2 regions of the Xanthomonas phaseoli pv. dieffenbachiae genome follow, and region 2 is predicted to be linked to the other one. Evidence: predicted binding sites of a transcription regulator. Region 2 holds the regulator's gene; the other holds the start of a gene.

Region 1 (12,156 bases), 260 kb from region 2:
TCTTTCAGCCAAACGCTCGCCGAGCGTCAGCACAGGCACCGCACCCAGTGCAATCAGGCCGTGGCAGCAGCCGCGTTCGTGTCGGCAACCACTGTCATCGGCACCAGCGATGTCACCGGATGCCCGGCATCGCGCCATGCATCCAGGCCACCCAATAGCGGCCGCACATCGCGGTACCCGTGCTCGCGCATCCGCGCGGCCAGCCATGCTGCAGACACTTCGTCCGGACACGCGCAGTAGATCACCACACTGCGATCGCGCGGCACGCTGGCGAGGATCTGCGCCAGCTGGCGCTCGTCGGCGAACACGGCGCCGGGAATCGTGTATGGCTGCAACTGGCGATAACCCGGGGCGCGGATATCCAGCACGGTCGGCCGCAGGCTTTCTTCGCCATCCAGCAACGGCACCAGCTCCTCTACCGCGATGCGCGCATGCTCCAGCGATCGCAACAGGCTCTGCCGTCGCCACCAGCGCCAACCGACATAGCCGGCCAGCAACGCGGCCAAGACCACGATCGCGCCCGAGCCAAGTTCGGACAGCAAGGCGAGCACGTCCTGCACCTGACGCGCGAACACAGCACCCACACTTAAGCCGACCAATGCCCACAACGATGCACCGAAGGCGTCGTATCGCAGGAACGCCGCAGGACGTACCCGCATTGCCCCGGCCATCGGCACCGAGACCATCGACAAGCCCGGCACGAACTTGGCCACTGCCAGCACGCGCACGCCCCAGCGCGAAAAGAAGCGCTCGGTCTGCTTCATGCAGCTGTCGCGCGACAGCGACAGCCGACACAGCGACTGCAAGGTGCGGTTACCGAAGCGGCGACCGGCCAGATACCAGACCAGATCGCCCAAAAGACTTGCCGCGACAGACACCGCCAACGCCGCAAGCCCGGCCAGCCAGGCATCGCCGCCCCCTTGCAACGCATAGCTGGCGCCGACCAGCACCAGGGTCGGCAATGCTGGCACCGGCAGCCCGAGCGACAACGCCAGCACGTTGGCGAACACCAGCGCCAATCCGTACTGTTCGATCAAGCCTTGCATGCGACAACCCTGCGCGACGGCGGGCCACCATTATCCGCCTTCCGTCACAGCGGCGACTGCCCGGCAGCGACGGAACGATACGTTGCGGCCAAGGCCTGCAACCAGCGCTCGAACAGGCCCTCGCTGCGCAAGGCGCGTCGCCACCAACTCAAGGCCTCTCCTTCTTCGCCCGGCCGCCACGCCAGATAAAAGGTTTCGTCGGGTTTGCGGGTGTCCACCTGCACCTCGCGTAGCCGTCCCTCCAGCAGCGCTCCGCGCGCATACGGTTCGGGCAGAAAGCCGTAGCCGGCGCCGGCCAGTTGCAGCAGCAGCTTGGTCTGCATGTCGGGCACGGTGAGCACATCGCGCCCGGAGAGCAGCCCGACCGTGCGCGGCAGCAGGCGCCGAGCCGAGTCCGCCACGGCGATCGCACGGTATTCGGCCAGCTCCGCCGCGCCCAACAGGCCGGCATCCGCTAGCGGGTACGTGGATGCCACGGCAAATACGAACCGCAACGTGCCGATCGGCTCGGCCACATAGCCGCCGCCACTGGGCCCCTCGCCCGCCGCCACGACCAGGTCCACGCGCCTGTCCAGCAGCGCCTCCCAACTGCCCGACAACGACTCGCTCAGCACGCGCAGCCGCGTGCTGTCGGCCACGGCGTAGAAGTCCAGGATCTGCGGCTGCAGCAGGGCCGCAGGCAGCACCGCATCCAGCCCGATCGCAAAATCCGATTCCCAGCCGGAGGCGACCCGCCGCACCCGCACCTCCAGCTCTTGCGCGGCACGCAGCAGGTGGCGCCCCTCGCGCAACAGCTCGCGGCCAGCCTGGGTCGGCGTGGCCTTGGGCCCCACCCGCTCGAACAGCTGCACACCCAGATCCTCTTCCAGTTTGGACACCGTGTAGGAAATCGTCGAAGGCACCTTGAACAGCACCTTGGCTGCGCCAGCGAACGAGCCACGCCGGTCGATGGCATCCAGGATTTGCAGCGCTTCCAGGCTGATTTTCATTGTTCGAAATTTTCGATGATAGCGGCCAAATCTACTCGCTTTTCGCGCCGGATGCAGAGGCGGAGACTACGCATCAAGCCGCTGGACACCGAGTCGCCCAGCGCCAATTCCGAATCTTTCCAGGAGAAGCAGCATGTTGAATGTCCGCAAGAGCGAAACCCGTGGCCGCGCCGAACATGGCTGGCTGTCCTCGCGCCACACCTTCTCCTTTGCCAGCTATCACGATCCGCGCCATATGGGCGTTGGCCCACTGCGGGTGATCAACGAGGACAAGGTGCAACCGGGCGAAGGCTTCGGCACCCACGCACATCGCGACATGGAGATCATTTCCTATGTCCTGGGCGGCGCACTGGAACACAAGGACAGCATGGGCACCGGCTCGGTCCTGCATTATGGCGACGTGCAGCGGATGAGCGCCGGCAGCGGCGTGACGCACAGCGAGTTCAATCACTCGGCCAGCGAGCCCGTGCACTTCCTGCAGATCTGGGTGATGCCCGAGCGTGCCGGCATCGAGCCAAGCTACGAAGAAAAGCACTTCGATGCCGACAGCAAACGTAACCAGTTGCGCCTGATCGCCTCGCCAAGCGGTGACGACGGCTCCCTGCGCCTGCACCAGGACGCACGCCTGTATGCCTCGATCCTGGATGGCCAGGCGCGTCTGCAGCAGCCGCTGGCCGCAGGCCGCATCGGCTACGTGCAGGTGGCCCGCGGCAGCCTGAGCGTCAACGGGCAGGCGCTGTCGGCTGGCGACGCGGTGCAGATCGTCGGCGAGCCAGAAATCGTACTGGCCGATGCACGCGATGCCGAAGTCCTGGTGTTCGACCTGCCCAAGTAAGCATCCAAGACTGGATGGATGGCGTACCTGCGCGGGATTGGTGTGCGATGCGCTGGTCAGTGCCGAAACAGACAAAGCCCGCTCATGCGGGCTTTGTCTTGTGCATCGTCTCTTCGTCACTGACCCGCCGTGACGTGTCAGTTCATGCCACGTGGCCGACACCCTGCAGCTCGGCACCCAAGATCCGCGGCACGGAAGATGCGATTCGTAACTGCGCTCCGCACTCTGCGATATGTGAGTGCCACTCGTCGCTCGCCGCATCAATGCGAGCGCCTGTATGTCATCGCAGCGGCGCTGATGGCACCGAATGCCTCAGCACCGCAGGTTCGGCACTTGCGCCGAAATCCAGTACAAGAAAGTTGCAAGATCTGAGGGGATATCACGATGTCGCGTACGCGACGCCGTGAACCATCATCACGCCACCTTCGCTGTCGCGCGCCGCGCAGCCTGCGCATCGACCTGCACTGGCGCGCGATCTGCCCCGCCATCCGCATCGCCATTGACCAAGGCGAACAGCGCATCCGCATCGCCTTCCAGCACGCGCGCCGAACGCGCCAGGTCGCCTACCATCTGCGCCTGGTCGCGCGCCTGCACGCCGATCGACTGCAACGCGGTGTTGGCGCTGGAAATGTCCAGCGCCTGATCATGGCTGGCGGCGGCGATCTGCTCCACGGTCGCAGTGACGCGCAGGACCGACGTCACCATGTCCTGCATGACCACGCCGGCTTGCTCGGCCAGGCGCGAACCATCACCGACCTGATCGGTTGCGTTGTCGATCAAGGAGCGGATCTCCCTGGCCGACACGCTGCAGCGCTGCGCAAGGCTACGCACTTCGGTCGCCACCACCGCAAAACCGCGCCCCTGCTCGCCCGCACGCGCCGCCTCGACTGCAGCGTTCAGGGCCAGGATGTTGGTCTGAAACGCGATGCCGTCGATGACCTCGATGATCTGACCGATGCGATCGGTCGCCGAGCGGATGCCCGCGGTGGTCTTGACCACATCGGCAATGACGTCCGCGCCGCGCCGCGCCACCGTGGCCGAATCCTCGGCCATGCGCCGCGCCGAACCGGCATTCTCGGAATTGGCCCGCACCGTCGCGGCCAGTTGATCGATCGTGCTCGAGGTCTGCGCCACCGCAGCAGATTGCGTGGACACGCGACTGACCAGTTCCTGGTTGCTCACGGAAATATGGTGCGCCTCGCGCTGTACGTTCTGCGCGATGCTCATGGTCTGCAGCATCAAATCGCGCATCCGCTCGGCTGAACGCACCTGGTCGGTGACGTCGGTTGCGTATTTGACCACCTTGTACGGCCGCCCGGACACATCCAGGATCGGGTTATAGGACGCCTGGATCCACACCGCACTGCCATCCTTGCGCAGTCGGCGATAACGCCCCGCATCGAACTGGCCGCTTGCCAGCTTCGCCCAGAACTGCCGGTACTCACCGGATGCGCGGTAGGCCGCATCGATGAACACGCTGTGGTGTTGGCCGATTGCCTCGGCCGCCGAATACCCCATGATGTTCAGGAAGTTTTCGTTCGCACCGAGCACGTTGCCTTCCAGGTCGAACTCGATCACTCCCATGACCTTGTCGATCGCCCGGATACGCCCGTCCGCATCGGCCGAATCGATCACCTGGCGGGTCACGTCGGTGGCGTACTTGACCACCTTGTATGGGCGCCCGTGCTCGTCGAGCACGGGGTTGTAGGACGCCTGGATCCACACCACCCTGCCGTCCTTGCCGACGCGCCGATAGCGGCCCGCATCGAAGGCACCGCGCCCGAGCGAATCCCAGAATGCGCGATACGCAGCCGACTGGCGCGTGGCGGCATCGACGAACATGCCGTGGTGCTTGCCGCGAATCTCCTCGAGCCGATAGCCCATCACTTGCAAAAAGTTTTGGTTGGCTGCGAGCACCGTGCCGTCCAGCGAGAACTCGATGACGGCCATCACCTTGTCGATGGCATCGATACGCCCTTCGAAGTCGGCTGTCTGGCGGACCTGCGCAGTAATGTCGGTGGCGTACTTCACCACGCGATACGCCTTGCCGGATCGATCCAGCAACGGGTTGTAGGAGGCATTGATCCACACCTCGTTCCCGCGTTTATCCAGCCGGCAAAAGCGTCCGGCATTGAAGTCGCCGCGCCGCAGCCCCTCCCAGAAGTGCCGATAGCTTTCGCTGTCGCGATCTGCGGGCGTCACGAACATGCGGTGGTGCTGACCGACCACCTCGTCCAGCCGATACCCCATCAGAGCCAGGAAGTTCGAGTTTGCATCCAGAATGCGACCGTCCAGATCGAATTCGATCACCGCCATCACCCGGTCCACCGCTGCCACCTTGTGTTGCAGCCCGCGACCCCAAAAGGAGAACACACGTCCAAGCAGGTGCGATAGGCGCATCACGTCAACATCCGAGATATGGTTCACGTCCTTAGCGACCCATGCGCCGGTTACTTGACCCCCACCATGTGCCGCATCTAAAAGACGGTTCAGATGTAAGGCAGCGGCGACGCGCTCTAGCGCGAGGTGGTAATGGCATTCGCCCTGAATTCCTTCGCAGCATCCCGGGCAGACGGTCGAATGGGCGTAAGACCTCAATGGCTGCGCTGCCAACCTCGACTTACGAATAACGGCAGGTCTTTCACGCTGGCTCTTCGCCCCTGGTTCCGGTTCCTGGTGCTGGCTTTGACCCTTACGCCTTGAGGGTTCGCAGGAGTGGATTGGCGAAGCGAGGCTAGTGGCAGCAGCGACAGATCAATGCTCAATCTTGCGCGCGGAAACGCAGCACTTCCATTCGCCAGTCAACGCGCCCGTCAAGGCCGACAAGCATTACACCGTGCACCGCGGCGATCTGCGAGCGCAAACGGTGACAGCCCGGAGCGTCAAGATGCCATCCATACAAGGCTTTATCGCTCACGCCGATGCGCCTCGCTCGATACGTCATACGGCGCGCTGGCGTGCACGACAATTGCGTGCTGCCTCACCGCTTGCCTTGCGCACATACGTGCAAGCGCATGCCCACAACCATGCGAATGGAATGACACGCCGCAGAGATGCGCCGAGATCTGGGGACGGGCGGCGAGCAAACAAACAGGGCGCAACCTCGTCGCAACGCAACGCAACACAGAATCGCGCTACAGGCGCCCTAGCATGTCGCTATCGACGGTCGAGCGATGCGGGCAACACACGGACCTTCTCTCGCAACTCGCGTGCTTGAGATATGAGCTGGTGAGAGACGCGAAGATCGTGGCAAGCCTTCCGGCCCGCAGTCGAGCTCAGCGCCGCCCCTGCCTGAAGCGCTGTGGCCACTGACGACGCGCGCAGCGCGACACTTTCGCCGTACTCACTGCCGGCCTGAGCGCTGCCGGCCTGAGTGCGCCCACGGACGCGCTTGCATAGCCAGCTTCAGCACGTCCCGCGAATATCGCAGAAATCCGACCACGCTCCGAGCTGCTGTCCCAGCGGACGCGCTCAGGAAATATCGCCCTCTCGATAAATACAGACCACAAATAAAAACGCCCGCAAATCAAAGATTTGCAGGCGTCTAGAACACTGGCGGAGCGAGAGGGATTCGAACCCTCGATAGAGCTTTTGACCCTATACTCCCTTAGCAGGGGAGCCCCTTCAGCCGCTCGGGCATCGCTCCAGTTTTTGCTGCCTGCCGCGATATCCGTGGCAGGCCGCGAAGAATACCGGGTAAGAGGGGCTAACGTAAACCCTTGACAACGATCAATTCGAAGAATCGTCACCGTGATGTGCGCCGGAAGCGACCGGCTCATCCCCACGCTGGATGCGCTGATAGATTTCTTCGCGATGCACAGCCACATCCTTGGGTGCCGTGATACCGATACGCACCTGATTGCCCTTGACGCCGAGAACGGTCACGGTGACCGAGTCGCCGATCATCAAGGTTTCGCCTACCCGGCGAGTGAGGATCAACATTTTGCAAATCTCCTGGAACCGGTGGATTTCCCACCAGCATCGACGGCCTCCTGAGTGAGACGCGCCCTACGTAAAGGGAATAGACCAGAAATGGTAACGGGACATCCTGCTAGCCAGCAAGGCATAGCAGGACAAGTGTTCAGCCCAAGTGTTGCTTGACCCAGAGGGGGACACCGTCGAGTGCGGTCGCAAGGGCGGGCCCGTCCTCGCCACCACCCTGGGCGAGATCCGGACGGCCACCGCCCTTGCCGCCGATCTGACTGGCGATGTGGCCGAGGAGTTCCCCAGCCTTCACCTTGCCAGTTGGGCTGCCGTTCACACCAGCAACGAGCGCCACCTTGCCGCCCGAAGCGCCCGCCAGGACGATGACCGAATCGCCGAGCTGTTGTTTCAAGCGATCCATCGCATCGCGCAGCGCCTTGGCATCGAAGCCCTCCAGACGCACCGCGACAACCTTGACTCCAGCAACATCGATTGCGCCAGCGCCCAGATCGGCAGTCGCACCCGATGCCAACTTGGCCTTGAGCGATTCGAGCTCGCGCTCCAGCCGCTTTTGACGCTCGGTCAGTGCGCGCACCTTATCCACCACTTCGGTGGTGTTTCCGCCAAGCAGATTGGCCGCTTCGAGCAGGCGACGCTCCTCGTCAGCCACATAGTCCAGCGCGCCCTGCCCAGTCACCGCTTCGATACGACGCACGCCCGACGACACGCCGCCTTCGGAGGTGATCTTGAACAAGCCGATGTCGCCGGTGCGGGTGACGTGGGTACCGCCACACAGCTCGGTGGAATAACCGCCCATCTTGAGCACGCGGACGTTTTCCCCGTACTTCTCGCCGAACAGCGCCATCGCGCCGAAATCCAGCGCCTCCTGCATGGCCATGTTGTGCACTTCCACGCCATGGTTAGTACGGACTTCGGCGTTGACCTTGCGCTCGATCACAGCGAGCTCGTCAGCAGTGATCGGTTGGAAGTGCGAGAAGTCAAAGCGCAGGCGATCAGGCGCAACCAGCGAGCCCTTCTGTTGCACATGCGTTCCCAGGACTTCGCGCAGGGCGGCATGCAGCAGATGGGTTGCCGAGTGGTTGAGGATGGTCTTGCCGCGACGTTGCGTGTCGATCCCGCCGGCAAGCACATCGCCAAGCGCGAGCGCGCCTTCGCTGATGCGCCCCACATGCCCGTGGAACTGGCCGGCGAACTTCTGCGTATCGGTCACTTCGATCGATACGCCCGGGCCGCTCAGCTGGCCGCTGTCGCCGACCTGGCCACCCGACTCGGCATAGAACGGCGTGCGGTCGGTGAACACGATCACCTCATCACCCGCTTCCGCGCGTTCGACCGGGCGGCCCTGCTTGAGCAGTGCCACGACCTTGAGGTCATCGGCATCGTACGCTTCGTAACCCAGGAACACGGTCGGCGACATGCTGGCGACCAGGTCCGCCGGCAATGCGACACCGCCGCCGAACTTGCCAGCCGCACGTCCCGTCTCGCGCTGGCGCTCCATCGCGAACTCGAATCCCTCCATGTCCACGCGCATGCCGCGCTCGCGCGCGATGTCGGCGGTCAGGTCGACCGGGAAGCCGTAAGTGTCGTACAGCCGGAAGGCGTCGGCGCCTGGGATAATGTCCTGCGAGCGCGATGCAACCTCGTCGAAGATCTTCATGCCGGCGTCCAGCGTCTCGGCAAAACGCTCTTCTTCGGCCAACAGCGCGCGCGCCACGGTGTCCTGCGCCACCACCAACTCGGGATAGGCTTCGCCCATCAGCTCGACCAGCGTGGGCACCATCTTGCTGAAGAACGGCTGGCGCACGCCCAGCATCCAGCCATGCCGCAGCGCACGCCGGATGATCCGGCGCAGCACGTAGCCGCGGCCTTCGTTGGAGGGCAGCACGCCATCGACGATGAGGAAAGAACAGGCGCGGATGTGATCGGCGATCACCCGCAGCGATTTGTTCTCGAGATCGGTGATGCCGGTCAGCGCACTGGCCTTGCCGATCAGGGTCTGGAACAGGTCGATTTCGTAGTTGGTATGGACGTGCTGCAGGATCGCGGCCAGCCGCTCCAGCCCCATGCCGGTATCCACGCACGGCGCCGGCAACGGCACCAGGGTGCCGTCGGGCTGGCGATCGAACTGCATGAAGACCAGGTTCCAGATCTCGATGAAGCGGTCGCCATCTTCATCCGGCGACCCCGGCGGACCACCAGCAATGTGATCGCCGTGGTCGAAGAAGATTTCGGTACACGGGCCGCAGGGGCCGGTGTCGGCCATCTGCCAGAAATTATCCGAGGCGTAAGGCGCACCCTTGTTGTCGCCAATGCGCACGATGCGGCTTTCGGGAATGCCGATCATGTCGCGCCACAGCGCGAAGGCTTCTTCGTCGGTGTGGTAGACGGTGACCAGCAGGCGATCGGCCGGCAGCTTCCAGACCTGGGTCAACAGTTCCCAAGCCCAGGCGATGGCGTCCTTCTTGAAATAATCGCCGAACGACCAGTTGCCGAGCATTTCGAAGAAGGTGTGGTGGCGTGCGGTGTAGCCCACCGAGTCCAGATCGTTGTGCTTGCCACCGGCACGCAGGCAGCGCTGCACGTCTGCGGCGCGGACGTAGCTGCGCTTCTCCGCGCCAAGGAAGACGTCCTTGAACTGGACCATGCCGGAGTTGGTAAACAGCAAGGTGGGGTCGTTGCCCGGCACCAGCGGCGCGGACGGCACGATGGTGTGACCCTTGCCCTCGAAAAACGCAAGGAAGTCGCTACGGATCTGAGAAGTGCTGAATTTGGCAGGTGCGTTCATGTGCTGGCATTGGGCGGGCGGCAGTCCCGGTCACCCAATGACATGTGGGCGCAGATGAGCGGAACAACCTGAAACCACGAAGGGTAGCAGGCCTGACGCCCTCAGTCCTCAAGGTCGAAGCGCGTGGCGGCGCGAATGCTGTTGCCGTCGAAACCCCGCCGGGCCAGCAGATCGGCGGCCTTGCGCCGCTGCGGAAGGTCGGTTGGGCCTTGTTCGCCGAACCGACGGCGGATCAGGTCGCGCGCGTTTTCGGTCCAATCCCCTTCAAAGGTCGCCAAGGCGGTACTGATGGCCTCGCTATCCAGCCCATGGGTTCCGAGCTCGGCACGAATATGCAGCGGGCCGTAACCCGAACCGGCACGATTGCGCACGACTGCAGCAGCGAAGCGGGTGTCGTCCTGCCATCCCTCGTCCGTGAGCCGATCGACGGCTGCTTGCGCCGCATCTGGCTCGATTCCGCGGGCCAGCAGCTTGCGGTTCAATTCCTTGCGCGAATGTTCGCGCCGTACCAATAGGCCGAGTGCGCGCTGGACCGGTGTCTGTTCCTTGAACCGGCGCCCCCGCTTTGGTGCGGGCTCTTGCTCGTCCATCGTTGAGGGGTCCCGAATCGCCAAGATCAGTTACGACATCAATGCGCCATCCATGGCGCCTGCCCTCCTGGCCTTCGATAGATCTACCGCGAGAAGCGACAGCACTGACTCCGCCGTCCTCGCGATAGAAAAACTTCAAACACGCTCGAACCTGTTGCCCCAGCGCCGGGCGGACGTGGATGGCGCTGGAGCGTTCACGTACCGTGCGAGGTTCCGCCTACCGCTCACCAAAGCATCACCGTTACCCATTCGCGGCAAACCGCCTCCGGCGACCGGTGATGTTGTGCTGCAACTTATTCCTTGTCTTCGTCGTCGCCGGCTTCGCGCGGTGCTTCGGCCGGCTGGAACTTCTCACGCAGCTCGGCTTCCAGCCGGGTCGCAACCTGCGGGTTGTCGCGCAGGTAGGTCCGCGCATTGTCCTTGCCCTGACCGATACGCTCATCGCCGTAGCTGTACCAGGCGCCAGCCTTGTCGACCAGCTTGGCTTCCACGCCCATGTCGATCAATTCGCCCTCGCGGCTGATACCTTCGCCATACAGGATTTCGGTCACGACCTGCTTGAACGGAGGCGCCAGCTTGTTCTTGACCACCTTGATCTTGGTCTGGTTGCCGATGATCTCGTCGCCCTTCTTGATCGCACCGATACGGCGGATATCCAGACGCACCGAGGCATAGAACTTCAGCGCGTTGCCGCCGGTGGTCACTTCCGGGCTCTGGCCGGGCATCATGACGCCGATCTTCATGCGCAGCTGATTGATGAAGACCACCAGCGTGTTGGAGCGCTTGATATTGCCGGTGAGCTTGCGCAGCGCCTGGCTCATCAGGCGAGCCTGCAAACCGGGCAGCTGGTCGCCCATCTCGCCTTCGATTTCCGCCTTCGGCGTCAGTGCAGCAACCGAGTCGACCACTACGATATCGACCGAACCCGAGCGCACCAGCATGTCGGCAATTTCCAATGCCTGCTCACCGGTATCGGGCTGCGACAGCAGCAGGTCGTCGACGTTGACGCCCAGCTTGGCTGCATAAATCGGATCCAGTGCATGCTCCGCATCGATGAAGGCAGCGGTGCCGCCGTTCTTCTGGCACTGGGCGATGGCTTGCAGGGTCAAGGTGGTCTTGCCGGAGGATTCCGGGCCGTAGATTTCGACCACGCGGCCCTTCGGCAGGCCGCCGATCCCCAGGGCGATATCCAGCATCAGCGAGCCGGTCGGGATGACTTCGACCGCCTCAATGACGCGGTCGCCCATGCGCATGACCGAGCCCTTGCCGAATTGCTTTTCGATCTGGCTCAGTGCGGCGGAAAGGGCACGCTTCTTGTTCTCGTCCATCTGGGTGATCCTCGTCAGTGATTTCGGTATGGGGCTAATGTAGCGGCGGTGTATCGCACAGGCTGAGACTGCAGGCGACACACTCAGATTAAGTAGGCGGAAGGTCCGGTGGCAGCGGGAAATCCTGCGGCGCCAGCTCGGAGAAACGCCGGCACGGCCATCGGCACAGACCTCAACGGTTAGGCCTCAACAGTCCGCAATACAGACCTTCAATCGCGAAATCCTGATCCGGTAGCACCTCGATGGGCGCGTAGTCTGGATTGCGCGGCAGCAGCCGGATGCGGTCCTTGCCGATCTTCAGCAGCTTCACCGTAATTTCCTCATCGATCCGCGCCACCACGATCTGCCCCGAACGCGCGTCGCGAGTGCGGTGCACGCCGATCAGATCGCCGTTGAAGATGCCTTCGTCGCGCATCGAATCGCCTTGCACCTTGAGCAGGTAATCCGGCGAGGGCGAGAAGAACACCCGATCCAGTACAACGAAGTCGTCCGAGCCGATATCGGCGCCAATCGGCAGACCCGCGGCCACGCGGCCCAGCACCGGCAGACGCAAAACGTCATCGCGGGCCGCCTCGCTCACCGGAGCCGGGCGTGTCTGCGCACCCTGCCCGGCCAGCCGTATCCCGCGCGCCTGACCT
Region 2 (12,156 bases):
CGCCGACCTCAACGCCGGTTTGCTGACGCGCGAGGAGGCCAAGGCCCGCCGCGAGGAAGTCCGCGAGGAAGCCGACTTCTATGGCGCGATGGACGGTGCCAACAAGTTCATCCGCGGCGACGCCATTGCCGCCATCCTGATCCTGTTCATCAACCTCATCGGCGGCATGGCGGTGGGCATGCTCCAGCACGGCATGAGCTTCATGGATGCCGCCTCCACGTACACCCTGCTGTCCATCGGCGACGGCCTGGTGGCGCAGCTGCCGGCCCTGCTGGTCTCCTCTTCGGTCGCCTTGCTGGTGACCCGCGCCTCGCGTGCACAGGACATGCGCGGGGCCATGGTCAGCCAGGTGTTCGGCCAGCACCGCGCCTTGGCGGTGGCTGCGGCCATCCTCGGCCTGGTCGGCCTGGTGCCGGGCATGCCGAACGTCGCGTTTTTGACGCTGGGCCTGATCCTGGGCGTGATCGCCTGGAAGCTATACAAGCGCAGCCTGGCAAAACCGGCCTCCGGCGATCCGGCGGCCGATCCGCAGGCGGCGGCCGCTGCGACCGCCGCACAGGCCAGCGCTGAACTGAGCTGGGACGAGCTGCGCCCGATCGACCCGCTGGGCCTGGAGGTGGGCTACCGGCTGATCCCGCTGGTGGACAAGAACCAGGGCGGCGAACTGATGGCGCGCATCAAGGGCGTGCGCCGCAAGCTCACCCAGGACATCGGGTTCCTGGTGCCGCCGGTGCATATCCGCGACAACCTGGAGCTATCGGCCAATGCCTACCGGCTGCTGGTGCATGGCGTGCCGGTGGCCACCGCAGAAATCTATTCCGACCGCGAACTGGCGCTGGACCCGGGCGGTGCGCTCGGCCAGCTCGACGGCATCCCCGGCAAGGACCCGGCATTCGGCCTGGATGCCACCTGGATCCAGCCGCACCAGCGCGCCTATGCCGAATCGATGGGCTACACCGTGGTCGACCCGGCGACCGTGGTCGCCACCCACCTGTCGCACCTGATCCGCGAACATGCCCCCGAACTGCTCGGTCACGAGGAGGTCCAGCAGTTGCTGGCGACCCTGGCCAAGACCGCGCCGAAGATGGTCGAAGACCTCACTCCGAAGGCGCTGCCGCTGTCGGTGGTGGTGCGCGTGCTGCAGAACCTGCTGATCGAGAAGATCCCGGTGCGGCAGCTGCGCAAGATCGTCGAGGCGCTGGTCGAACACGCTCCGCATAGCCAGGACCCGGCCACCCTCACCGCCGCGGTGCGTACCTCGCTGGGCCGCTTCATCGTGCAGGAAATCGCCGGCATGTCGGCCGAGCTGCCGGTGTTCACCCTGGCCCCGCAGCTGGAGCGCGTGCTGCAGGAATCCACCCACGGCAACGGCGTGGCGCTGGAACCCGGGCTGGCCGAACGCCTGCACCAAAGCCTGGCCGATTGCGTGGGCAAGCAGGAAGCCCGCAACGAACCGGCGGTGGTGCTGGTGCCCGGCCAGGTGCGCGCCGCACTGGCCCGCCTGGTGCGCCACAGCGTGCCCAGCCTGTCGGTGCTGGCCTATAGCGAAGTGCCGGAAGACAAGCGCCTGAAGCTGGTCGGCACGATCAGCTAAAGACTAGCGCCCCTCATCCGGCGCTGCGCGCCACCTTCTCCCGCCTGCGGGAGAAGGCAACGGGTTGCCAGCGCTGCAGCGGCGTTGCACCAACCCCTCCCTTCCCCCGCCTGCGGGGGACGGTGCCCGAAGGGCGGATGGGGGGCTGCCGTCTCGCGATGTTCCCGCAGGTGTGACTCTCACGGCACCAACCGCCTCATCCGGCGCTGCGCGCCACCTTCTCCCGCCCGCGCGAGAAGGCAACGGGTTGCCAGCGCTGCAGCGGCGTTGCACCAACCCTCCCATCCCCCGCCTGCGTGGGAAGGTGCCCGAAGGGCGGATGGGGGGCAGCCGTCTCGCGATGTTCCCGCAAGTGTGACTCTCACGGCACCAACCGCCTCATCCGGCGCTGCGCGCCACCTTCTCCCGCCTGCGGGAGAAGGCAACGGGTTGCCAGCGCTGCAGCGGCGTTGCACCGACCCCTCCCTTCCCCCGCCTGCGGGGGAAGGTGCCCAAAGGGCGGATGGGGGCAACAAGGGCAGCCGCCGCACGCGCAACCCTCCTGATCGAGCGCCAGAAATCCAGCACTGCGGTTTTGGCACACCGCATGCATTAGCTCTGGCGAGACCGCAGCCAGCACCACCGCTGCGGGGCGGATGGCAGGACTTGGAACACAAACGGGACAGGCAACTCATGACGCTGGCAACACACCCACATTCATCGCACACCCGTCCGGCGTCCGGCGGGTCCCGTTCCTGGAGGCACTTCGCATGAAAATCAAACGCTTTGTCGCCCCGGACATGCGCACCGCATTCCGCATGGTGCGTGAAGAACATGGCCCGGACGCGGTGATCCTGTCCAACCGTCGCACCGCCGAAGGCATCGAGATCGTCGCTGCCAGCAACTACGACGAAGAGCTCGTGCAGCGCGCCCTGGAAACCGCGCGCTCCGACACTCCGGCCTCCACCCAGCACCAGCAGGCTCCCGCCCAGCCGGCAGCCGCCCCGCAAGCCCCGGCCAAGCCCGCTGCTCCGGTGCACGCGTTGCTCAAGCCGTCTGCCGACGCCGAGGCAAGCCAGCGCCAGCGCGTCGCCAGCGCCGCCGACGACATGATTGCCGCCATGGCGCTGCGCCAGCCGGTCAGCGTGCCGCGCCAGGCGCCGGTCGCCGCCCCGGTGCGTACCGCCAGCATTCCTTCGCCCGCTGCCCAGGCACTCGCCCACGCGGTTGCCGTCACCGCCGCGCCGCGCCAGGAACACGCGCTGTCGGCCGTGCCGGAACAGCTGTTCGCCGACTTTTTGACCACTGCCCCGGTGCAGCGCCCGGCCGTGCAGGCCGCCCCGGTCCAGGCGCCGGCTCCGGTCATGGCGGCCACGGTTGCCGCTCCCGCCTACGCCGCCCAGGACCAGGACGACGACGCCTTCGCCGACGAAGCCGACTTCGATCTGGACGATGCCCTGCCGCAGATCCTGCCGCCGGCCGCGCTGCCGCCGATCGTGGTCGCCCCGCCGGCCCTGGCCGCCGTGCCGGTTGCCGCCACGCCGGCGCCGCAGAACGACGAAGAACTCAAGCAGCTGCGCGGCGAACTGGCGCTGATGCGGCAGATGATCGAGCGCGAGATGAACCGCCTCACCGACGAGCGCCTGCGTGGCTTGCCGGTGCGCGCCCAGGCGCTGGAACTGATGGACGACTACGGTTTCGACGCCGGCCTGACCCGCGATATCGCCCTGCAGATCCCCGCCGATACCGAATTGCACCGTGGCCGCGGCCTGATGCTGGGCTTGCTGTCCAAGCGTCTGCCGGTGGCCCCGGTGGACCCGCTGGAACGCGGCGGCGTGATCGCCCTGGTCGGCCCGACCGGCGCCGGCAAGACCACCACCATCGCCAAGCTCGCCCAGCGCTTTGCCGCCCAGCACGCCCCGCGCGACGTGGCCCTGGTCACCACCGACACCCAGCGCGTGGGCGGCCGCGAGCAGCTGCACAGCTACGGCCGCCAGCTCGGCATCGCGGTGCACGAGGCCGACAGCGCCGAAAGCCTGCTGGAGCTGCTGGAGCGCCTGCGCGACTACAAGCTGGTGCTCATCGACACCGCCGGCATGGGCCAGCGCGACCGTGCCCTGGCCGCCCAGCTGAACTGGCTGCGCGCCGCCCAGCAGGTCACCTCGCTGCTGGTATTGCCTGCCAACGCCCATTTTTCCGACCTCGACGAGGTCGTACGCCGCTTCGCCCACGCCAAGCCCCAAGGCGTGGTGCTGACCAAACTCGACGAGACCGGCCGCTTCGGCAGCGCCTTGTCGGTGGTGGTCGACCACCAAATGCCCATCACCTGGGTGACTGACGGACAGCGGGTCCCCGACGACCTGCACCGCGCCAATGCCGCCAGTCTCGTTCTTCGCCTTGAAGATTTGCGGCGCGCTGCCGATAAGCCCTGTACTCCGGAGCACAACCATGCAGTCGCGTGAATACGCCAAGCTGACCAACGCCTTCCCCCTGTCGGCGACCCGTCCCGAGCCCTTGGGCCCGGTGCGCACCATTGCCGTGACCGGCGGCAAGGGTGGCGTGGGCAAGACCAACATCTCCGCCAACCTGGCCGTGGCGCTTGCCGACATGGGCAAACGCACCCTGCTGCTGGACGCCGACCTCGGCCTGGCCAACCTGGACGTGGTCTTGGGCCTGGCGCCCAAGTACACCCTGGCCGACCTGATCGCCGGCCGTTGCACGCTCGATGAAGTCATCATCGAAGGGCCCGGCGGCGTGCTGGTGGTGCCGGCCGCTTCCGGTCGCCGCCACATGGCCGAACTGGCCCCGGCCCAGCACATCGGCCTGGTCAACGTGTTCTCCGAACTGGAACGCGACCTGGACGTGATGGTCATCGACACCGCCGCCGGCATCACCGACAGCGTGCTGACCTTCTGCCAGGCCGCCCAGGACACCGTGGTGGTGGTCTGCGACGAGCCGGCCTCGATCACCGACGCCTACGCGCTGATCAAGGTGCTCTCGCGCGAACGCGGCGTGGACCGCCTGCAGATCATCGCCAACATGGTGCGCGACCCCAACGAAGGCCGCCTGCTGTACGACAAGCTCTCCCGCGTCTGCGAGAAGTTCCTCGGCGATGTCTCGCTGAACTATCTCGGCCATGTGCCGCAGGACGACTGGCTGCGCCTGTCGGTGCAGCGCCAGCAACCGGTCATCAAGGCCTACCCCGCCAGTCCGTCGGCGCAGGCCATCGCAGAAATCGCACGCCGTACCTCGCGCTGGCAGGCCCCGACCGTGCCGCGCGGCAACGTCGAGTTCTTTGTCGAACGCATCATCCAACGGGGAGTGGCCGCATGAGCACCGCTACCGCAACCACGGCCAGCGCGCAGTACCGCGCCGTGCAGCGCAACAACGCCAACGACGTGGTGACCCAGCACGCCGACCTGGTCCGCCGCATCGCCCACCATCTGGCGGCGCGCCTGCCGGCCAGCGTGGAAGTGGACGACCTGATCCAGGCCGGCATGATCGGCCTGATCGAAGCCTCGCGCAGCTACGATTCCGAACAGGGCGCGTCCTTCGAAACCTATGCCTCGATCCGTATCCGCGGCTCGATGATCGACGAGATTCGCAGGGGCGACTGGGTGCCGCGTTCGGTGCACCGCCGCGCCCGCGATGCCGCCGCCGCCGTGCGCAAGATCGAACAGAACACCGGCCGCGCCGCCGCCGCCACCGAAGTGGCCGCCGCCATGGAAATGCCGCTGCCCGATTACCTGCGCCTGATGGAAGATGCCGCACGTGGCCAGGTGCTGAGCCTGGAATCGCGCATCGAAGATCACGGCGAGCTGGACACCACCGCCAAGGGTGGCCCCAATCCGCAGCAGATGATGGAGCGTGGCGAATTCGGCCGCGAGCTGGGCAAGGCCATCGGCCAGTTGCCCGAGCGCGAGCAGCTGGTGCTGTCGTTGTATTACGAGCAGGAATTGAACCTGAAGGAAATCGGCGCCGTGCTCGGCGTCAGCGAATCGCGCGTGTGCCAGATCCACGGCCAGGCGGTGGTGCGTTTGCGTGGCCGCCTCAAAGTCTTCGAACTGGCCGATGCCGGCGTCGAAGTCGACGACTGAATTTTTCGCGTAATTTTTCGTGTTAGGAGCTTGATGTGAACAAGAACATGCGGATCCTGATCGTGGACGACTTCTCGACGATGCGACGTATCGTCAAGAACCTGTTGGGCGATCTCGGCTTCACCAATACCGCAGAGGCCGAAGACGGCAACAGCGCCCTGGCCGCGTTGCGTGCCGGCCCGTTCGATTTCGTGGTCACCGACTGGAACATGCCCGGCATGACCGGCATCGACCTGCTGCGCAACATCCGCGCCGACGCCAAGCTCAAGCACCTGCCGGTGATGATGGTGACCGCCGAAGCCAAGCGCGAGCAGATCATCGAAGCGGCCCAGTGCGGCGTGAACGGCTACATCATCAAGCCGTTCACCGCCCAGACGCTGGAAGAAAAGCTGGGCAAGGTGTTCGAACGTCTGGCGGCGACCGCCTGATGAACGCGACCGTGGAAACCGATGCCGAACGTGCCGCCTTGATCGAGCGCCTGCAGAACGCACTCGATGCACTGGAAAGCGGTGACCAGGTCGCCTGGCGTCGCGAGGTGGATCACCTCGCCGCCCTGCGCACGCGCCCGATGATGCAGAGCCTGAGCCGGCTCGCCCGCGAACTCGGCCAGGCACTGGGCGAACTGCCCACCGTGCCCGAAGAAGCCGGCGAGCTGGACGATGCCTGCTCGCGCCTGGACCATGTGGTGGAGATGACCGAGAAGGCCAGCCACCGCACATTGGATCTGGTCGAAGAATGCCGCGAGCTGGCCAACCAGCTGCGCAGCGGCGGGCTCAATCAGGACCAGGGCGCGCTGCTGGAAAAGATGCGCCATAACCTGACCGAACTGTCGCTGGCGCAGAGCTATCAGGATTTGAGCGGCCAGATCATCCGGCGCGTGGCCGGCATCGTGCGGCGTGTGCATGAAGGCTTCGGTGCGCTCGGCTTGCCGCCGAAGAATCCCGAGCCGAAGAAAGACGACGGCGGTCTTGCCGGTCCTGCAATCAAGGGCCTGGACCGTCATGCGGTGTCGCAAGACGACGCCGACGACCTGCTGTCCGGATTGGGGCTGTAACCATGAGTGCTGTTCCAGACGATATTGCTGCCGATTTCATCGTCGAGGCCCAGGAAATCCTGGATCGCCTCGGCGAACAGCTGGTCTCGCTGGAACAGGCGCCAGAAGAAGCCGACCAGCTCAACGCGGTGTTCCGCGGCTTCCACACGCTCAAGGGCGGCGCCGGCTTTCTGGCGATCAAGCCCATGGTGGAGCTGTGCCACGCCGCGGAAGAAACCCTGGGCATGGCGCGCTCGGGCCAGGCGGTGCTGCAGGCGCATCACTTCGATGCCGCACAACAATCGCTGGATTATCTGCAGGCCATGCTGGATGCCATGGGCTTGGGCGAAGCCGTGCCGCATGCGCCGGCCACGTTGATCGCGCAGTTCGACGCCAAGAGCGCCCCGCCGGCGCTCAAGGCCGCACCGCAGGCGGCCGCTGCCAAGCCGGCTGCTGCCGCACATGGCGACGATGCGCATGCGCCCGCCCCCAAGGTGGCCGGCAAGGCCGCGGCCAAGACCGGCGCCGAAGCCGAACAGACCGTGCGCGTGGACACCAAGCGCCTGGACGCCATCGTCAACCTGATCGGCGAACTGGTGCTCTCGCGCAACCGCTTGAAGACCTTGCGCACCCGCCTGCGCGATGAAGAACTCGACCGCGCGGTCAGCACGCTGGACATCGCTACCGCACGCTTGCAGACCGCGGTCATGCGCACCCGCATGCAACCGGTCAGCAAGGTGTTCGCCCGCTTCCCCAAGGTGGCCCGCGACGTCGCGCGCACCCTGTCCAAGGAAGTGGAACTGGAACTGATCGGCGCCGAAACGGAGCTCGATCGTAATCTGGTCGAAGCCCTGGCCGACCCCTTGGTGCACCTGGTGCGCAACGCCATCGACCACGGCATCGAATCGCCGGCCCTGCGCGAAGCCACCGGCAAACCGCGTAGCGGCCATGTGCGCCTGTCGGCGCAGCAGGAAGGCGACTACGTCAGTATCGAAATCCAGGACGACGGCGCCGGCATCGACCCGGAGCGCCTGCGCGAGATCGCCCGCAACAAGGGCCTGATCGACGCCGAAGCCGCCGCCCGCCTGAGCACCGACGAGTGCTTACACCTGATCTTCATGCCGGGCTTCTCGACCAAGGCGGAAGTCACCGACATCTCCGGCCGTGGCGTGGGCATGGACGTGGTGCAGTCCCGTATCCGCGAACTGAGCGGGCAGATCCAGATCCAGTCCGAACTGGGCCGCGGCAGCCGCTTCATGATCCGCGTGCCGCTGACCCTGGCGATCTTGCCGACCCTGCTGGTGCAGGCCGGCGAAGCGGTCTATGCGTTGCCGCTGGCACGCGTGGTCGAAGTGCTGCACGCACCGCAGACCTCGCTGGGCTGGTTCGACGGCCGCGCCGTGCTCGACCGCCGCTCGCACACCCTGCCCCTGATCGACCTGCGCCGCTGGCTGGGCGTGCCGGCCGAACAGCCGCCGCTGCTGACCGTGGTGCTGTTGCAGGCCGGCGAAACCCGCTTCGGCCTGGTGGTGGACCAGGTGCGCGGCCGCGAGGAAGTGGTGATCAAGCCCCTACCCCGCGCCCTGCGCGGCCTACCCGGCTACGCCGGCGCCACCCTGATCGGCGACGGACGCATGGCGCTGATCCTGGATGTGGATGGATTGCGCTCCAGCGATCATTGATTTTTGGGATTCGGATTCGGATTCGGATTCGGATTCGGATTCGGATTCGGATTCGGGAATCGGGAATCGGGAATCGTCAAGACGATCCTGGCTGCTGATTTAACGACAACGGCCGCGTACTGCGGCCGTTGTCGTTTCACTAGCAGCATCGCCGCCGATTTACGCCGCCATGCGCGTAGGCATCGGCGCGATGGTTTGGCGACGACCAGGCTGCCGTGGAAGTGAACCTGGAACCGTTATTTGCAATCCGAAACTGGAGGCGCACCGAAGCGGTCGCCTTGAATCCGGAAAAAGAAAGCGCCGTGGCAGCTACAACAAAGCCTCAGATGGCCGCGTGAGACAGGCGCCAACGACCTCGACATGCACCGACTGCTCGCCAGCATCCGCTTTCATCTACAGCAGCAATACGCCCTGGGCCACAAGGCGTTCCGCGCGAGGGTCGAACCAAGACCCCCCGCTTTGCGGGCGTCAGGCCCGTATATCGGCCACGCAAGCCGAGCCTCATTGACTGATAAGTTCACCTGCCCCCCCCGTTAATCCGGCCGGCTACCGTCCAGGCGCAGGCGCATGTTGTGCAGCCTGTGACTGCGCTTGGTCGTAGGCGTGGACGGCATTCTGCTGGTCGGCCATGTAGAGGCTCTGGCGCATATCGGGTGCCGGCGTCGTTGCGTCTACCTGCACACGAAATCCTGGCGTCTTCCCAGCCACAAAGATATGGTCATCACGCAGGACGACACCGGCGAGCTGGTCAACCCGTTCCACACCGGCCTGCTTTGCGGCGATCATCACCTCGGCGACTTTGGTATCGGAAACTGATGCCGGCAGCTGCCCACGCAGGGTGTTGAAATACGCACGATCCGGATGCGTGTCCGGGAACCTGTCATGCGCCTGGTCCTGCAAGCGCGACACATCCTTGTTGATCCGGTCAACATCGCTGCTGGTCACAAGGTCCCGTTCTGGATCTCCCTGGGGGCGCGCCAGGCGTGGATCGTCAGGAAACAACTGCCTGAGGCGTGGATCATTCAAACCGGCCGCCAGATCACCGTGACGCAGCGCCTCGTATGCCTGACGCGCAAGCGCATCCTGCCGGGCGGTCTGATCGCCGAGCCGGCGGCCGGCTTCGTTGTTCCACAAGTCCATCCGGTGTTCGTAAGGATCATTTGGATGGGCCGGCCCAATCTCGGCCTCATCCCCGAACTTACGTGCAATCCACTGCTGCCCTAACGCGAGCTGGGTGACACGGCCGCTGGTATACGCATGCCGGAAGGCATCGAGCTGATCATTGTGTCCCTGCGACTGGAACGTGCCATCGGGACGCTTTGCCAAGGTGATGCCGCTCAACTGTTCGTAGTGCCGATACGCTTCCTGCTCGATCTCACGCTTGGCGCCCTTCGGATCGGTGATATCGACCATGGCTCAGCCTCCCTGCGCTGCCTTCTGAAACTCGATAGGCCCTTGATAGCCCGGATACTTCTTCTTGATCAGGATGCGATCGGATGGCGTCACGCAGCTATCCTCGAGGGAATTGGCCACATGTGCCTCATCCACGAAGAACTCTTCATAAGGCAGCGGCAGCACGGATGTCTCCCCGCCCTGATCGAACTTGAGCAACAAACTGTCGTCGCGCTCGAAGCACAACGTCTTCCAGGCGAAATCCGTCAGCGTCCCGGCCTCAACCACAGCCGAGTCCTTGCCGGCCAACAGCGTCACAACATGCTCGGAGAACTGTTTCTTTGAAATCGGCGGCTCGGTCATGGCGCATCCTGCAAAGGCGGCAACGACCACTGTGGCCACTGCCGAAACGTGGGGGCGGAAGATAGCGAATGGCATATGGCGCGGCTCCTTCCTGCGGTAGAGGAGTGTCTTTACCAGAAGGGCGCAGTGTACGCATCTTTGCAAAAGTGGCGATTCCTTCTTTGCCAGATGTCCAAGCTCCAAGCTGCTGAGAAGACCATTGACGTTGCGACGGCCGTTTACATCAGATTTAAGTAGTCGCCAATCTGATTGCATATCTCCACAGGTGGGTCATCCACCTTGACGACTCTTCGCAGGCCTCTTTCAGGCTCCTCCTTTGGGGCAACGACACGGTAGACGAGATAAAACTCTCGGTCGCGCTCCCAAAGACTGAATGTCGAAACTTCGGAAAATCCAAAACTTCTGCCGTTCGAAGACGCAACCTCAAAGTTGCACTCAGCATAGGCTCCGAATCCACAACTGGCATCCAGGTAGCGCAACCCGTTTCTCCCACCAAGATCAAAGTGATACGAGCGCCCGTTTTCATCTTCGATGATCTGCGGTGCGATTTTCAATGCCCGGTTTACACCTGCGCTCTCCCAGTCCCGGGACTCTGCAGAGTGAGAGATCGTGCAGCTCATGAGCACTAGTCTCGGCAACTATCAAGGTGCAACCTGTTGTAGCCAGGAGCAGAACCAGCACGCAATTAAGTACCCTTACGCTCACGGACACACTCCAGCCTTCGCCGCTCTGAGTGCCAGCGTACCAGTGATCTATAACATCTCATCGCGTCATCGACGGGCCTGCCTGGGTAGCGGCTTGCTGCGATTGCTCCAGCGCCTGCTGCTGTTCGCGCGCCTGGGCCTGAGTCTGGTTGATTGCCTGCAGGCGATCGAACGACTGGGTCTCTGGCGTCTGTACAGCGTCCACGGTTGGCATATGGGCACGCTGGTGCGCCGGGTCGTTGAGGGCGCCCTGCACGACAAAGACCTTCTCGCCGCCCGCCAGCTGAGCCGTTGGGTTGTTGAGCACCACATGGTCCACCCGCGACAATCCTTCCTCTTTTGCCAGCGCAAGCAGGCTGGCCGTCATGCGTTGGCTTGCCCCATCCCACTCCTTGCCGTGCTGGGCGTCCAGCTGCATCACACCATCTTTGATCTGCTGGTACAGCGCGTGGTCTGCATGGCCTGGCTGTGAGGGCAACAACGCGGTCCTCGGTGAGGCCGGATGTGATTCAGGGGCAAGTCCACCATGCTTCACATCAGAAGTAGTGATGTCGCCAATGGCCCCGGGCTCTGGCCGCCCCTGTTTAAGCTTCCAGGGAACGATGTGTTTGTCGTAGTAATCGCCATAATATTGCTCGTACGTCTTACTTGGGGCGACCGAAGGTTGTTCCGTCTTGAAGACCTGGGCAATCTGGTTCAATGCAGCATCGCGAGTGATGCGGCCCGCCATTTGCTGATCTGCAATTGCCTCGTACTGCTGCGGTCTCGTGCCACTCCCAGAGATACCGATATCTGGCCCCTGGTGGTTCAGAATCTCACGTCGAACGAGTGCGTTGCTGAGCGTTGCAGCGGCCTCGCCTCGCAGCATATTGTTCACGTAAGCTTGCTTGGAAGAATAATCTTTAGGTTCGGCGAACCCATGATGTCCAATCTCATGCGATAGTGATCTTGCGATCCGTTCGCCTTTGCCAGTTGCGTTCTGGTCAATCACGACTTTCTTACCTGGATCCAGGTAAGTACCTCCACCCGCGCTACCCCAATCAACGCCTATGCCATCTTGCTTGAACTGAGAAAGACCCGCTTGAAGTGTGGGCGAAGAGTTAATTAAAGGCGCTAATGCTGGATCCTTCAGCGGAGAAGCGGGTAGCACACCATTGGTTGGTGAACCCACCTGTTTTTGCTGTGGGAGTTTTTGTTCTTCATTAATTTCCATCATGCATTTCCCTTGCTTGACTCACAAACTTATCTCAAAGTTTGCTGATCGAAACATAGCTCAGGTGTGACTGGTCTTCCGTCAAACCAAAGATGACCT

The links. Region 2 encodes FliA, which starts transcription of late flagellar genes. Its sites were predicted from a motif close to TAAAGTTTNNCNNNCNNNGGCCGATAA; they were not measured.
Region 1: FLG15_RS08565 (methyl-accepting chemotaxis protein) is a predicted target of FliA. The motif match lies at 5,302-5,328, and genes of this name have one in related genera.

The regions. Positions count from the first base shown of each region.
Region 1 covers NZ_CP041380.1:1,839,227-1,851,382, reverse strand. Annotated here, with positions in the region: gene FLG15_RS08580 (DedA family protein/thiosulfate sulfurtransferase GlpE) at 54-1,046, opposite strand; gene FLG15_RS08575 (LysR substrate-binding domain-containing protein) at 1,091-2,035, opposite strand; gene FLG15_RS08570 (pirin family protein) at 2,169-2,870, shown strand; gene FLG15_RS08565 (methyl-accepting chemotaxis protein) at 3,285-5,243, opposite strand; tRNA gene FLG15_RS08555 (tRNA-Ser) at 6,424-6,516, opposite strand; gene csrA (carbon storage regulator CsrA) at 6,600-6,812, opposite strand; gene alaS (alanine--tRNA ligase) at 6,952-9,600, opposite strand; gene recX (recombination regulator RecX) at 9,702-10,190, opposite strand; gene recA (recombinase RecA) at 10,484-11,518, opposite strand; gene lexA (transcriptional repressor LexA) at 11,691-12,156, opposite strand, start outside.
Region 2 covers NZ_CP041380.1:2,098,068-2,110,223, reverse strand. Annotated here, with positions in the region: gene flhA (flagellar biosynthesis protein FlhA) at 1-1,594, shown strand, start outside; gene flhF (flagellar biosynthesis GTPase FlhF) at 2,344-4,035, shown strand; gene FLG15_RS09625 (MinD/ParA family protein) at 4,022-4,906, shown strand; gene FLG15_RS09620 (RNA polymerase sigma factor FliA) at 4,903-5,670, shown strand; gene cheY (chemotaxis response regulator CheY) at 5,706-6,098, shown strand; gene FLG15_RS09610 (protein phosphatase CheZ) at 6,098-6,724, shown strand; gene FLG15_RS09605 (chemotaxis protein CheA) at 6,727-8,385, shown strand; gene FLG15_RS09600 (DUF6973 domain-containing protein) at 8,932-9,798, opposite strand; gene FLG15_RS09595 (hypothetical protein) at 9,802-10,215, opposite strand; gene FLG15_RS23405 (hypothetical protein) at 10,359-10,760, opposite strand; gene FLG15_RS09585 (XVIPCD domain-containing protein) at 10,903-12,057, opposite strand; gene FLG15_RS09580 (hypothetical protein) at 12,092-12,156, opposite strand, start outside.